2 regions of the Blastococcus sp. SYSU DS0541 genome follow, and region 2 is predicted to be linked to the other one. Evidence: predicted binding sites of a transcription regulator. Region 2 holds the regulator's gene; the other holds the start of a gene.
What was found. Region 2 encodes LexA, which represses DNA repair genes until DNA is damaged. Its sites were predicted from a motif close to TCGAACANNTGTTCGA; they were not measured.

Region 1 (6,871 bases), on a different contig from region 2:
GCGGTTCCGGCCGAAGCCCTTCAGCCGCGAGAGCACGGCCATGAGCGGGTGGGTGAAGAGGAAGACGACGACGAGGTCCAGCACGGTGGACATGCCGAGGGTGAAGGCGAAGCCCTTCACGTCGCCGATCGCCAGCAGGTAGAGGATCGCCGCGGCCAGGAAGCTGACCGCGTCCGCCGACAGGATGGTGCGCCGCGCGCGGACCCAGGCCCGCGGGACGGCGGACCGCAGCGAGCGGCCTTCCCGGATCTCGTCCTTGAGCCGCTCGAAGTAGACGACGAAGGAGTCGGCGGTGATGCCGATCGAGACGATGAACCCGGCGATGCCGGCGAGGCTCAGGGTGAACCCGATCTCGCGGCCCAGCAGGATCAGGCAGGCGTAGACCACCACCGCCGAGAGCACGAGGCTGGCGATCATCACCAGGCCGAGCAGCCGGTAGTAGAACAGCGCGTACACGAAGACCAGGGCGATGCCGATGGCCCCGGCGATCAGCCCGGCCTCGAGCTGCTCCTCGCCGAGCTCGGTGGAGATCGACTGCGCCGTCGCCTGGGTGAAGGTCAGCGGCAGGGCGCCGTAGCGGAGCTGGTTGGCCAGCTCGGTGGCCGACTCCTGGTCGAACTGACCGGTGATCGTCGTCGGGTTGGTCGTGATCGCGCTGTTGATCGTCGGCGCGGAGATGACCCGCCCGTCGAGCGTGAAGGCGACCGGCGAGCCGACGTTGGCCGTGGTGTAGGCGGCCCACGTGTCCAGGCCCTGGGCCTGGAAGTCCAGCAGCACGACCCACTCGCCGGTCCCCGGCTCGGTCCCCGCGGTGGCGTCGTCGATCTGCGTGCCCTCGATGATCGTGGGGCCGAGCAGGTACTTGACCGCGCCGTCCTCGCTGCAGGCGGCCACGAAGTCCTGGGGCCGGGTCACCTCGCCGGTGACGTTCTCCGCCTCGCAGGTGAGGGTGGCGAACTCGGCCGCCGCCTCCTCCTGGGTCACGGCGGGCGCGTCCGGGTCGGGCAGGGACGGGTCCGCGACCGCGCCGTCCCCGGTCGCCGGGTCCTCGGCGGGCGCCTCGGCGTCGTCGCCGGCCGCGCCGCCGTCGGCGGTCTCGGCGTCGGCACCCTCCTCGGTGCCGGTGCCCTCCTCGGTGCCGGTGCCCTCCTCGGCCGGGACGGCGGGGGCGGGGCCCTGGACCACCGGGCGGAAGCGGAGCTGCGCGGTGGCGCCGAGCTCACGGGCCTGCTCGCCGTCGTCACCGGGGACGGAGATGACGATGTTGCTGTCGCCCTCGGTGACCACCTCGGCCTCGGCGACGCCGAGGCCGTTGACGCGCTGCTCGATGATCCGGCGGGCCAGCTCCAGGTCCTCCTGGGCCGGCGCCTGACCGTCGGGGGTGCGCGCGGTCAGGGTCACCGTGGTGCCGCCGCGCAGGTCGAGCCCGAGCTGCGGCGTGCGGGTGTCCCCGGTGAAGAACACCAGCCCGTAGAGCAGGGCGACGATCAGCGCGAACGCGCCGAAGTAGCGCCCCGCCGGGAGGGTGCGGTTGGCCACGGAGCTCCTCCGGGTCAGACGGTGCCGTCGGCGGGGCGCGCGGTGTCCCCGTCGGACGGCGTGGCACCGGCCGGGCGGCGCACCTCGAGGATCGCCTGCCGGGCGAAGGTGACGACCACGCCGGGCGAGATCTCCAGGTCCAGGGTGGTGTCCCCCAGCGCGGCGACGGTGCCGTGCATGCCGCTGGTGGTCATGACCGGGGTGCCGATCGCGAGGGAGGCCTGCAGCGCGGCCTGCTGCTCCTGCATGCGCTTGCGCTGCCGCGCGGGCAGCACGAACAGCACGACGGCCAGCAGGGCCAGCATGATCAGCGGGAAGTACTCCACGACAGGTGTGCCTCTCTTCCGCGACGGGTGCCTCGCGGTGGTGCGGCCCGGGACGGGACCGCTCGGGTGCATCGGTTGCCGTACGCGCGGCTACCAGGCGGGACGCGCACGGCCCGGCCTGCGAGTTGCGCGCCAGCGTCCGGGAGTCTAGGCGTCGAAGAGGGTCTCTGACGACGACCCCGGTACCGGTGGGTCGGCGGTGACCCGCCCGAGGGGGACGCCGCCGCGCGGCACCGGCCGGCCCAGGTGCTCCCAGGCGGCCTCGGTGGCGACCCGTCCGCGGGGGGTGCGCGCCAGCAGACCGGCCCGCACGAGAAAGGGCTCGCAGACCTCCTCGACGGTGTGCGGCTCCTCCCCGACGGCCACCGCGAGGGTGGCGACGCCGACCGGCCCGCCCCCGAACTTGCCCACCAGCGCCTCGAGGACGGCGCGGTCCAGCCGGTCCAGCCCGAGGTGGTCGACGTCGTACAGCGCGAGCGCGGCCTCGGCGACCTCGCGGGTGACGCGGCCGTCGGCCTCCACCTCGGCGTAGTCGCGCACCCGGCGCAGCAGCCGGTTGGCGATGCGCGGTGTCCCGCGGGAGCGCCCGGCGATCTCGGCGGAACCTTCGTCGGTGAGCTCGACGCCGAGCAGGTCGGCGCTGCGGGCGAGCACCCGCTGCAGCTCGGCCGGCTCGTAGAACTCCATCTGCCCGACGAAGCCGAACCGGTCGCGCAGCGGCCCGGTGAGCAGCCCGGCCCGGGTGGTGGCCCCGACGAGGGTGAACGGGTTGATCTGCAGCGGGATCGCCGTCGCCCCGGGCCCCTTGCCGACGACGACGTCGACGCGGAAGTCCTCCATCGCCATGTAGAGCAGCTCCTCGGCGGGCCGGGCGATGCGGTGGATCTCGTCGATGAACAGGACGTCGCCGGGCGCCAGGTTGGACAGCATCGCCGCCAGGTCGCCCGACCGCTCGATCGCCGGACCACTGGTGATCTTCACCGAGGTGCCGAGCTCGGAGCCGATGATCAGCGCCAGGCTCGTCTTGCCGAGCCCGGGTGGCCCCGACAGGAGCACGTGGTCCGGGGTGCGCCCACGCCGCTTGGCCCCCTCGAGGACCAGGGCCAGCTGGCGGGCGACCTTCGGCTGGCCGATGAAGTCGTGCAGCGAGTGCGGCCGGAGCGCGGACTCGACGACCCGCTCCTCCTCGCCGGCCTGCGGCGACACCGTCCACTCCGGCGTCGCGTCGGCGGCGAGGTCACCGGTCAGCGACCGGTCGAACGGGGCGCTCACGCGTCCTCCTCGCTGGCGCTCGTCGCCCGCGTGAGCGGCGCTGCTCTGCTCATCGGTTCGCTCGCAAGCTCGCTCACGTCCTACCCAGCAGCTGGAGCGCCCGTCGGAGCAGCACCGCGACCTCCACGCTCCCGGTCGCGGCGACCTGCTCGTCGGCCACCGGGGCGAGCTGGGTCACCGCCGTCTCGGCCTCCTTGCCGCTCCAGCCCAGGCCGACCAGCGCGCTGGTGAGCTGGTCCCGCCAGGGCGCCACCGGCGTCACGGACGGCAGCCCGACAGGGGCGGGCGCGTCCAGCGAGGTGTCGGTGGTCGTGGACCCCAGCCGGTCGCGCAGCTCCAGGATCAGCCGCTCGGCGCCCTTCTTGCCGATGCCCGGCACCTGCATCAGCGCCTTGACGTCCGCCATCGACACCGCCCGGCGCACCTCGCGCGGCGGGTGGATCGCCAGCACCGCCTGCGCGAGCCGGGGGCCGACGCCGTTGGCGGTCTGCAGCAGCTCGAACAGCTGGCGCTCGTCGTCGTCGGCGAAGCCGTAGAGGGTGAGGCTGTCCTCGCGCACGACGAGGCTGGTCGCCAGCCGGGCGGACTCCCCCACCTGCAGGCGGGCGATGGTGCCGGGGGTGCACTGCACCGCGAGGCCGATGCCGCCCACCTCGACGACGGCGCCGTCCGGGGATACCGCGGCGACCCGGCCGCTGACGCTGGCGATCATCGCGCCGCCACCCCCGTCCACCGCGGCAGCGTGGTGCTGCGCACCGGCGCGCCGATCCCGCCGGCCAGCGCGGCGGTGCGCAGCCGCTGCTGGGCCGGGCCGCGCCAGGCGTGGCAGACCGCGAGCGCGAGGGCGTCGGCGGCGTCGGCCGGCTTCGGGGCGGCGGCGAGCCCGAGGACCCGGGTGACCATGAGGGTGACCTGCTCCTTGTCCGCGCGGCCGTTGCCGGAGATGGCCGCCTTGACCTCGCTGGGCGTGTGCCAGGCGACCGGGCGGTCGGCCTGGGCCGCGGCGAGCGCGGCGACCCCGGCTGCCTGCGCCGTCCCCGTGGCGGTGCCCTTGTTGTTCTGGGTGAACACCCGCTCGATGGCCACCACGTCAGGGCGGTGCTCGCGCAGCAGCGCCGTGACGGCGGTGTGCAGCTCGAGCAGCCGCAGCTCCAGGTCGAGCTCCGCGAGCGTGCGGACGACCCCGACCCCGACCGCCGTCGGTCGCGTCCCGGGGCGCCCGTCGACCACTCCCCACCCGCACCGGGTGAGGCCCGGGTCTATGCCGAGCACCCGCATGGTCACGCTCCCGTCAGCCGAACTGGTGTTCGACCGAGGCTAACCGGCCTCCCCGACCGAACCCCGCCAACACGCCCTGGCGACGTACTGGAACCGGCCGCGGTGCAGGGACCCGCGGCGAGCGGAGCGAGTCGTGGGGGGCACCGGGTAGAAGGACCCCCCCCCTCACCCCCCAGCACTCGCATACTCGCGCCGGGCCCCTGCGAGGGGGCCTAAGCGTCCGCCGCGACCTGCTCCATGACCTCGTCGGGCACGTCGTAGTTGGCGTAGACGTTCTGCACGTCGTCGCAGTCCTCGAGCGCGTCGATCAGCCGGAACACCTTGGCGGCCCCCTCGGCGTCGAGCTCCACCTGGACGCTGGGCTGGAAGCCGGCCTCGGCGGAGTCGTAGTCGATGCCCGCGTCCTGCAGCGCGGTGCGGACGGCGACCAGGTCGGTGGGCTCGCAGAGCACCTCGAGGGTGTCGCCGAGGTCGCGCACCTCCTCGGCGCCGGCGTCGAGCACCGCCATGAGCACGGTGTCCTCGTCGACGTCACCGGACTTCGGCACCGTCACCACGCCCTTGCGGGAGAAGAGGTAGGAGACCGAGCCGGGGTCGGCCATGGACCCGCCGTTGCGGGTCATGGCGGTGCGGACCTCCATGGCCGAGCGGTTCTTGTTGTCGGTCAGGCACTCGACGAGGACGGCGACACCGCCGGCGGCGTAGCCCTCGTAGGTGATGCCCTGGTAGTCGACGCCGCCGGCCTCGAGTCCGGCGCCGCGCTTGACCGCCCGGTCGATGTTGTCGTTGGGCACCGAGCTCTTCTTCGCCTTCTGGATGGCGTCGTAGAGCGTCGGGTTGCCGGCCGGGTCGCCGCCGCCGGTGCGGGCCGCGACCTCGATGTTCTTGATGAGCTTGGCGAACAGCTTGCCGCGCTTGGCGTCGATCCCGGCCTTCTTGTGCTTGGTCGTCGCCCACTTGGAGTGGCCGCTCACGGCTCTCCCCTCTCTGCGTCGGCCAGGTGACGGCGCACGATGTCGACGAACAGCGCGTGCACCCGGCGGTCCCCGGTCAGCTCGGGGTGGAAGCTGGTCGCCACGACGTCCCCCTGGCGGACCGCGACGATCCTACCGTCGGCCGCTCCCCCGACGACCCGGCCGAGGACGTGCACCGCCGGCCCGGCCTCCTCGACCCACGGCGCCCGGATGAAGACGGCGTGCAGCGGCCCACCGTCGACGCCGTCCAGCTCGACGCGGGTCTCGAAGGAGTCGACCTGGCGGCCGAAGGCGTTGCGGCGGACCGTCACGTCGAGCCCGCCGACCGTCTCCTGGCCGGGGGGCGCCCCGACCAGCCGGTCGGCGAGCAGGATCATGCCCGCGCAGCTGCCGTAGGCCGGCAGCCCGGCACGGACGGCGTCCCGCAGCGGCGCCAGCAGGCCCCACCGGGCGGCCAGCTTGGCCATGGTCGTCGACTCCCCGCCGGGGACGACGATCCCGTCGACGCCGGCGAGCTCCTTCGGGCGGCGCACAGGCAGGGCGTCGGCGCCCTCGGCACGCAGCGCGGCGAGGTGCTCGCGCACGTCGCCCTGGAGGGCCAGGACCCCGACGACGGGGCGGGCGGGGCCGGTGGACACGGCCGCCCACGCTACGGCGTGGCTCAGACCGCCGGCGCCGACGGGGCGAGGCCGGCCGCCCGGCTCGACGTCCAGGTGAGCAGCCACTCCAGCGGGCCGCGGCCGACGGTGCGCCGCCAGATCCAGGCGCCGGCCAGCGCGGCCGCGGCGAACCCGAGCCACGTGCCCGCGCCCTGCACGCGGCCGGGGACGACGTCCATCAGCACCCGGATCGCCAGGAGGTGGGCCGCGTAGACGCTGAGCGCCAGCGCCCCCACCGCCGCGACGGGGTCGGTGACCCGCGGCAGCCGCTCGGCCGCCAGCAGGCAGCCCACCACCACGAGGACGGCGAAGCCGGTGGAGCCGACCACCTCGAACGTCGTCCCGCTGTGCGCCTCTGCGCCGGTCAGCCAGCGGGCGTCGAAGACGCCCGGGACGGTGAAGCCGGTCTCCGGGCCGGCGGAGGGCACGCCGCCGGCCAGGAGCTCCGAGCTCGCCCAGCCCCCGCCGTAGCCCACGACCGCGGCGACCGCGCCCGCGGCCGCCAGCCGCGCACGCACCGCCCCGGAGGAGAGGTCCAGCCGCCCCACCGCCAGGCCGACCAGGACGAATGCGATCCAGAGCAGCGCCGGGTAGTAGCCGGTGACCAGCAGCGAGGGTCCCAGCGCCTGCGCCAGTCCGATCGTGGTCAGCACCTGGCCGAGGACGACGAGCACCGGCGGGGCGACGACGGCGACGAGGCCCGCGGTCACCAGCAGCCGGCGGACCGGCCAGCGCAGGAAGGGCAGCACCATCAGGAAGAGGACCCCGTAGACACCCAGGATTACCGCGACGAAGGTGTCCAGCTCCTGCAGCGCCAGTCCGA
Region 2 (6,871 bases):
GCATGGAGCCGCCGCCGACCAGCTTCTTGAACTTGACCAGCGAGAAGTCCGGCTCGATGCCGGTCGTGTCGCAGTCCATCATGAAGCCGATCGTGCCGGTGGGGGCCAGCACCGAGGCCTGGGCGTTGCGCCAGCCGTTGTCGGCGCCGATCTCCAGGCACTCCTGCCACTGCTGGGTGGCGATCTTGAGCACGTCGGCGTCGTCGGCGCCGACCGGGCGGATGGCGTCGTTGGCCGCGGCGTGCTTGCGCATGACCCGGGCGTGGGCGTCGGCGTTGCGGGCGTAGCCCTCGTACGGGCCGACGATCCCGGCGAGCTCGGCCGAACGCCGGTAGGCGGTGCCGGTCATCAGCGAGGTGATCGCCGCGGCGAGCGTCTGGCCGCCGCGCGAGTCGTAGGCGTGGCCGGTCGCCATGAGCAGCGCGCCCAGGTTGGCGTAGCCGATGCCCAGCTGGCGGTAGGCCCGGGTCGTCTCACCGATCGGCTCGGTCGGGAAGTCTGCGAAGCAGATCGAGATGTCCATCGCGGTGATGACCAGCTCGACGGCCTTCACGAAGTTCTTGGCGTCGAACGTGCCGTCGTCCTTGAGGAACTTCATGAGGTTCAGCGACGCCAGGTTGCACGAGCTGTTGTCCAGGCTCATGTACTCCGAGCACGGGTTGGACGCGTTGATGCGGCCGGTCTCGGGGTTGGTGTGCCAGTCGTTGATCGTGTCGTCGTACTGGATGCCCGGGTCGGCGCACTCCCAGGCGGCCTGGGTGACCTTGCGGAACAGGGCCTTGGCGTCCACGGTCTCGATCACCGAGCCGTCGAGGCGGGCGCGCAGCCCGAACTCGTCGCCCTCCTCCACGGCGCGCATGAACTCGTCGGAGACGCGGACCGAGTTGTTGGCGTTCTGGTACTGGACGCTGGTGATGTCCTTGCCGCCGAGGTCCATGTCGTAACCGGCGTCGCGCAGCGCGCGGATCTTGTCCTCCTCGCGCGCCTTGGTCTCGATGAACTCCTCGATGTCGGGGTGGTCGATGTCGAGGACGACCATCTTCGCCGCGCGGCGGGTCGCGCCACCGGACTTGATGGTGCCCGCGGAGGCGTCGGCGCCGCGCATGAAGGACACCGGCCCGGAGGCGGTGCCACCGGAGGACAGCAGCTCCTTGGAGGAGCGGATCCGGGAGAGGTTCAGGCCGGCACCGGAGCCGCCCTTGAAGATCAGGCCCTCCTCGCGGTACCAGTTGAGGATCGAGTCCATCTCGTCGTCGACGGCGAGGATGAAGCAGGCGCTGACCTGCTGCGGGGCGCTCGTGCCCACGTTGAACCAGACGGGACTGTTGAAGCTGAAGTACTGGTGCAGCAGCATCCAGGTCAGCTCGTGCTCGAAGATCTCGGCGTCGCCCTCGGTGGCGAAGTAGCCGTGCTCGCGGCCGGCCTCGGTGTAGGTGAGCACCACTCGGTCGATGAGCTGGCGCAGGCTGGTCTCGCGCTGCGCGGTGCCGACGGCGCCGCGGAAGTACTTCGTGGTGACGATGTTGGTGGCGTTGATGCTCCACTCGGCGGGGAACTCGACACCGCGCTGCTCGAAGTTGATCGAGCCGTCCCGCCAGTTGGTCATGACGACGTCGCGACGCTCCCAGGTCACCTCGTCGTAGGGGTGCACACCAGCGGTGGTGAAGACGCGCTTGATCTTGAGGCCCTTGCCCCGGCTGGGCGTCTTGGTGCTGCGGCGGGTGCGGGGGCCGGCCACGCGGTCGTCGGTGTCGGTCATGGTGTGGAGCTCTCCCTGGTCGTGTGTCGCGTGGTGCGTCGCGGGGTTGCGCGGTGGTGCTGCGCGGTGGCGGATCGGGGGCTGGGGAAGAGCCGCGATCGGTAACTGCTCGAACTGCTGTCTATCGGGTGGTACCGACACTTCTAGGTGCCGGCGCCGGTGCCGGTGGGGACCGGCTGCCGGGGCGCGGGCGGGCCCGTCTCCCCCGGTGACGAGGCGGGCTGCCGGGCCTTGAGCTCGGCGATCTCCCGTTCGAAGTCCGCCACCGAGGTGAAGGACCGGTAGACGCTGGCGAACCGCAGGTAGGCCACCTCGTCGAGCTCGCGGAGCGGGCCGAGGATGGCCAGGCCGACCTCGTGGCTCGGCACCTCCGCGGCGCCGGTGGCGCGGACGGCGTCCTCCACCTGCTGGGCGAGGAGCTTGAGCTGGTCCTCGTCGACGGGCCGGCCCTGGCAGGCCCGCCGGACGCCGGCGACCACCTTGCTGCGGTTGAACGGCTCGCTGACGCCGTTGCGCTTGACGACGGCGAGCACCGCTTCCTCGACGGTGGTGAACCGCCGCCCGCAGGCCGGGCACGAACGACGACGACGCGTGGTGGCGCCCTCGTCGGTCTCCCGGGAGTCGATGACCCGGCTGTCGGAGTTGTGGCAGAACGGGCAGCGCACGGTGGTTCACCTCCTCCGCCGGTGGGCCTGCCACGGGCCGCCTGTGGAGCCCCCTGGGGACATCCGGTGGATGCGACGGGGAGAACCTGAGGATCGGCCTGTGGACGGGCTTACAGCTCTGTAACTACTAGATGTGGGGGAACCCTAGGACGGCCCACACAAGATGTGCAAGTGATCGTCGGCTCGGCGTGTTCCGCCCCGACACTGCCGTGCGCAGGCGGAACAGCGGGCCCCAGCCGTCACAGACACACCGCGGCGACACGCCGGCGCGGGCCCCGCCGCGGCGGGCCGGCTGCACAGGGGTCGGTCGGCGCGAGGCGGGCAGGGAGCTCCGGCCGCCCGCGCCGGCGCGGGGGCGCAGCCGCCGGGCGCTCCGCCCGCACAACCGCGGACGCACGGCCGGACGCGGCGGGGCGCGCAACCGCGAGGGCCCGGCGCCGGTGCGCGCGCCACCTGCCGATCAGGCGCTGAGGGACCCGTCCACCCGGCGTCGGCGGGAGTGCGGGATCTGGTCGCTCAACCGCATGGGACGGGTCAGCAGCTCGGGCTCGAGACCGGCCGGCGGGGTCCAGTCGCGCCCGAGCGGTCGCAGCTCCACGGGCGGCGCGGAGCGCGCGGCCGGGATCACCCAGGCAGGCACACCCCCATCCCGGACCGGGGCGGCGGACGCGGCCGGCGTGCCGCCGGCGACGAGGGGGGCGAGCTCGGCGTCGGCCGCCCGGTGCCGCCCGACGACCGGGCCCGGCGCGATGGCCGGTGCCCGGTGCCGACCGGACGGGTGCACGGGCACGGAGGAGGCGGTCGCCGCCCGGATCTCGTCGCCCTCGGGTGCGCGTCGGCGACCACCCGTGCGAGCCGGAGCCGACCGCTCGGGGCGGCTGTCGCGCACCCGAGGGAGGCTGGCGGTCGCCTCGGGGTCGGTCGAACGACCACCACCCGACCGGAGCGCCGGCTGCGCGGCCATCAGCTGCGTCCCGGGACGGGCGGACGCGGGTTCCGGGAGCCGCACGGTGTCCAGCGCCGTCCACATCGCCTGCTCGACCCCGTCGACCACGGTCCGCACCCGCATCTGGCACGCGCCGGAGTCGTCGTGCCGCCAACCCAGCAGCTCCCCCGCCCGCCAGGCACCCGCGTGCAGCACCTCGACGGCCTGGGGATGACGGGTGAACACGGCGGCGCGGTTCTCCATGACGCTCGACACGCGACGACCGTAAACGGACGACCAGCACTCAGCGTAAACGTCCCCATACGCAGGGTTGACGAAGTCGCCGATCCGCATTGTGAACGTCTCGCGTGGTGCAGGGGCACCCGTCAGGGCAACAGCAGCACCTGACCAGGGGTGATCTGTGCGGTGTCGAGCCGGTTCAGCCGCCGGATGTCGACGATGACGTCCCGCACGTCCCGCCCCTCGGCCACCGCGCCGGCGATGGACCACAGGGTGTCGCCCGGCTCGACGATGACCTGGGTCGTCCCCATCAGCTGGAGCCCGCCGTCTGCCTCACCCAGCACCGCACCGGCCAGGGGCACCAGGGCGAGGCCGAGCAGCAGAACGGCCACCGCCACCGCCCGGCGCCCACGCGCGGTCAGCCGCAGCGGCGGCGGCGGAGCGGCGCTCCTGCTACCGGGGGCCGTCCGCACGACGGTCAGGCGCCGCCCGGGCTCTCCCACCCGGGGCGCGACGGCCGCCGAGTAGGACGTCGGTGGCGGCAGCACCCGGAGGTGCCGGGCGGGCCGGGCCCCGGCGCCCGCCTCACCTCCACCGACCGCCGACCCGCCGGAAACCCGCAGCGCAGCGCCGCCGTCCATGTCTCCCACCCTCCCGACCGACGCGAGCCGGTCCGAACACACGTTCGATTCGAACGTCTGTCCGATGTCTACCGGACAGGACCGACAGAAGCGATGCGACACGGGAAACTTTCGAACACGTGTTTGAACTGGGCGCCGATCGGCGCTACGGTTCCACCCGACGACGACGGTCGAGCGCTGCACGGGCAGCCGGCGAGGAGGAGACGTGGCGGACTCGAAGGGGACCTCCGGCGCCGGTCGCGGCACCAGGGCAACGGCCCGGGAGGCTGACGGTTCCGCGTCGGTGCGGGCGTTCCCCGACCGCACGGCGGACGGCGACGGCCTCACCCAGCGGCAGCGCCGGGTCCTCGAGGTGATCCGCGACTCGATCGACCGCCGTGGGTACCCACCCTCGGTCCGCGAGATCGGCGAGGCGGTGGGCCTGTCCTCGGCGTCCTCGGTCGCGCACCAGCTGTCGGTCCTGCAGAAGAAGGGGTGGCTGCGGCGCGATCCGAACCGTCCGCGCGCCCTCGACGTCCGGCTCCCCGGCGACGCCGCCCGCGGGGTGGTCGCGCACACCGAGCCGCCGGTGGTCGGTGACGGCATGCAGGCGTCGGCGCCCACCTACGTCCCGCTCGTCGGGCGGATCGCTGCCGGTGGCCCCGTCCTGGCCGAGCAGGCGGTGGAGGACGTCTTCCCCCTGCCGCGCGAGCTGGTCGGCGAGGGCACGGTCTTCATGCTCAAGGTGGCCGGCGACTCGATGGTCGAGGCGGCGATCTGCGACGGCGACTGGGTCGTCGTCCGCCAGCAGCCGACCGCCGAGAACGGCGAGATCGTCGCCGCGATGATCGACGGCGAGGCGACGGTCAAGACCTACAAGCGGCGCGACGGCCACGTCTGGCTGCTGCCGCACAACCCGGCGTACGAGCCCATCCCGGGCGACGAGGCGACCATCCTCGGCCGGGTCGTGAGCGTTCTCCGACGGGTCTGAGCCGCTGACGTCGACGGCCGGCCGGGTTCTCCTCCCGACCGGCCATCGACGTCAGCGGGGTCGATCAGCGCCGCTGGTAGTCGCCGTCCCGCTTCTCGAAGAACGCCCGCAGCGCCTCCTGGTGGTCATCGGTGCGGAACATCTCCAGGAAGCGCTTGGTCTGCAGCGCCTGACCCTGCGCGAAGTCCATCTCGAACGCGCCGGTGACGGCCTCCTTGGTCGCCTCCACCGACAACGGCGCGCGGGTGGCGATGCGCTGGGCTTTTGCGAGCGCCGCGGGCATGAGGTCACCGGGCTCGTGCACCTCCGTGACCAGTCCCCAGTTGAGCGCCTGCTGGGCCGTGTAGCGGGCGCCGGTCAGCAGGATCTCCTTGGCCGGGCCGAGCCCGATGACGCGCGGCAGACGCCAGAAGCTGACGATGAGGCCCACGTTGACGCCGGCGGCCACGAAGAACGCCTCCGTCGATGCGATGCGGATGTCACAGCAGAGCGAGAACTCCAGGCCGCCGCCGATCGTGGCCCCGTTGATGGCGGCGATCACGGGTGCCCGGAAGTTCTGCACGCCGTTGAGCACCCGGCTGAACTCGGCGAGGTAGTCGGTCAGCTGCTCGTCGCTCATGGACTGGTCCTCGCCCAGGTGGGCCCCGGCGGTGAATGCGCGCCCCTCGCCGGTGATCACCAGGCAGCGGACGTCCTCGTCGGCGTCCAGGATGTCCAGCGCCCTCATGAACGACCGCCGGCTCTCCCAGCTGAACGTGTTCGACGGAGGGCTGTCCAGCGTGAGGACGGCGATGTGCGGCGTCTCGTAGCGCAGGTGCACGCCGGTGCCGACATCAGTGGTGGTCTCGGTCATGCTGCTTCCTCCGGGGGTGTGTTGAGTGCGACGGACGGCTCGCGGCGGGACCGCCGGGTGGGCTCGCCGGGTTTGCGGTCGAGCAGGCGCATGGCGATCACGGTCACGACGATGTTGATCAGCAGGATCACCACGGAGAGGGCGCCGACCCGCTGGTACAGCGACTCGCTCGCCAGGTTGTAGAGCACCGTGGCGACGGTCGGGTTCGCGCCGGTGTAGAGGAACACCGACATCTCCAGCTCCCGGAACAGGAGCACGAAGTTGAGCAGGCCCGCCGCCAGGAGCGACGGCCGCAGCAGCGGCACGGTGATCCGCCGCCAGGTGCGCGCCCAGGAGGCCCCCAGGCTGCGCGATGCCTCCTCCACCTCGGCCCCGATCTGGCCCATCCCGGCGTGGACGTAGGCGAACGTCAGTGGCAGGGCGCTGCCCGTGTAGGCGATCAGCAGGATCGTCAGCGTCCCGCCCAACCCGAACGGCTGGGCCGCGTAGGCGATGATCAGCCCGATACCGAGGACCGCACCCGGGAAGGCGAGCGGCGCGGCCATCGCGCCCACGATCACCGCGTTGCTGCGCGCCTTGGTGCGGTGCACCAACCACGAGGCGAGCAGCGCCACGGCCAGGGCCAGCACCGTGCCGCCGATGGCCAGCACGAAGCTGTTGCCCATGGCCGCGGCGATGAGGGGCCGGCCGAAGACCTCCTCGTAGTTGCCGGTCAGGGTGAAGTTGTCCCACCCGAGCGGGCGCCCCAGGGCCTTGCGGAACGACGTCACCAGCAGCATGCCGAACGGCAGGACCAGGCTCAGCACCACGACGGCCAC

Region 1: the regulator LexA is predicted to act here: its motif matches at 4,433-4,448, upstream of ruvC (crossover junction endodeoxyribonuclease RuvC).

What each region holds. Positions count from the first base shown of each region.
Region 1 covers NZ_JBJHAD010000019.1:74,075-80,945, forward strand. The annotation lists gene secD (protein translocase subunit SecD) at 1-1,539, opposite strand, end outside; gene yajC (preprotein translocase subunit YajC) at 1,554-1,865, opposite strand; gene ruvB (Holliday junction branch migration DNA helicase RuvB) at 2,013-3,137, opposite strand; gene ruvA (Holliday junction branch migration protein RuvA) at 3,211-3,870, opposite strand; gene ruvC (crossover junction endodeoxyribonuclease RuvC) at 3,846-4,415, opposite strand; gene ACI794_RS18075 (YebC/PmpR family DNA-binding transcriptional regulator) at 4,628-5,389, opposite strand; gene pdxT (pyridoxal 5'-phosphate synthase glutaminase subunit PdxT) at 5,386-6,027, opposite strand; gene ACI794_RS18085 (heparan-alpha-glucosaminide N-acetyltransferase domain-containing protein) at 6,051-6,871, opposite strand, start outside.
Region 2 covers NZ_JBJHAD010000008.1:49,988-56,858, reverse strand. The annotation lists gene ACI794_RS10860 (vitamin B12-dependent ribonucleotide reductase) at 1-1,759, opposite strand, end outside; gene nrdR (transcriptional regulator NrdR) at 1,903-2,424, opposite strand; gene ACI794_RS10850 (hypothetical protein) at 2,885-3,625, opposite strand; gene ACI794_RS10845 (LysM peptidoglycan-binding domain-containing protein) at 3,736-4,230, opposite strand; gene lexA (transcriptional repressor LexA) at 4,436-5,200, shown strand; gene ACI794_RS10835 (enoyl-CoA hydratase/isomerase family protein) at 5,265-6,053, opposite strand; gene ACI794_RS10830 (ABC transporter permease) at 6,050-6,871, opposite strand, start outside.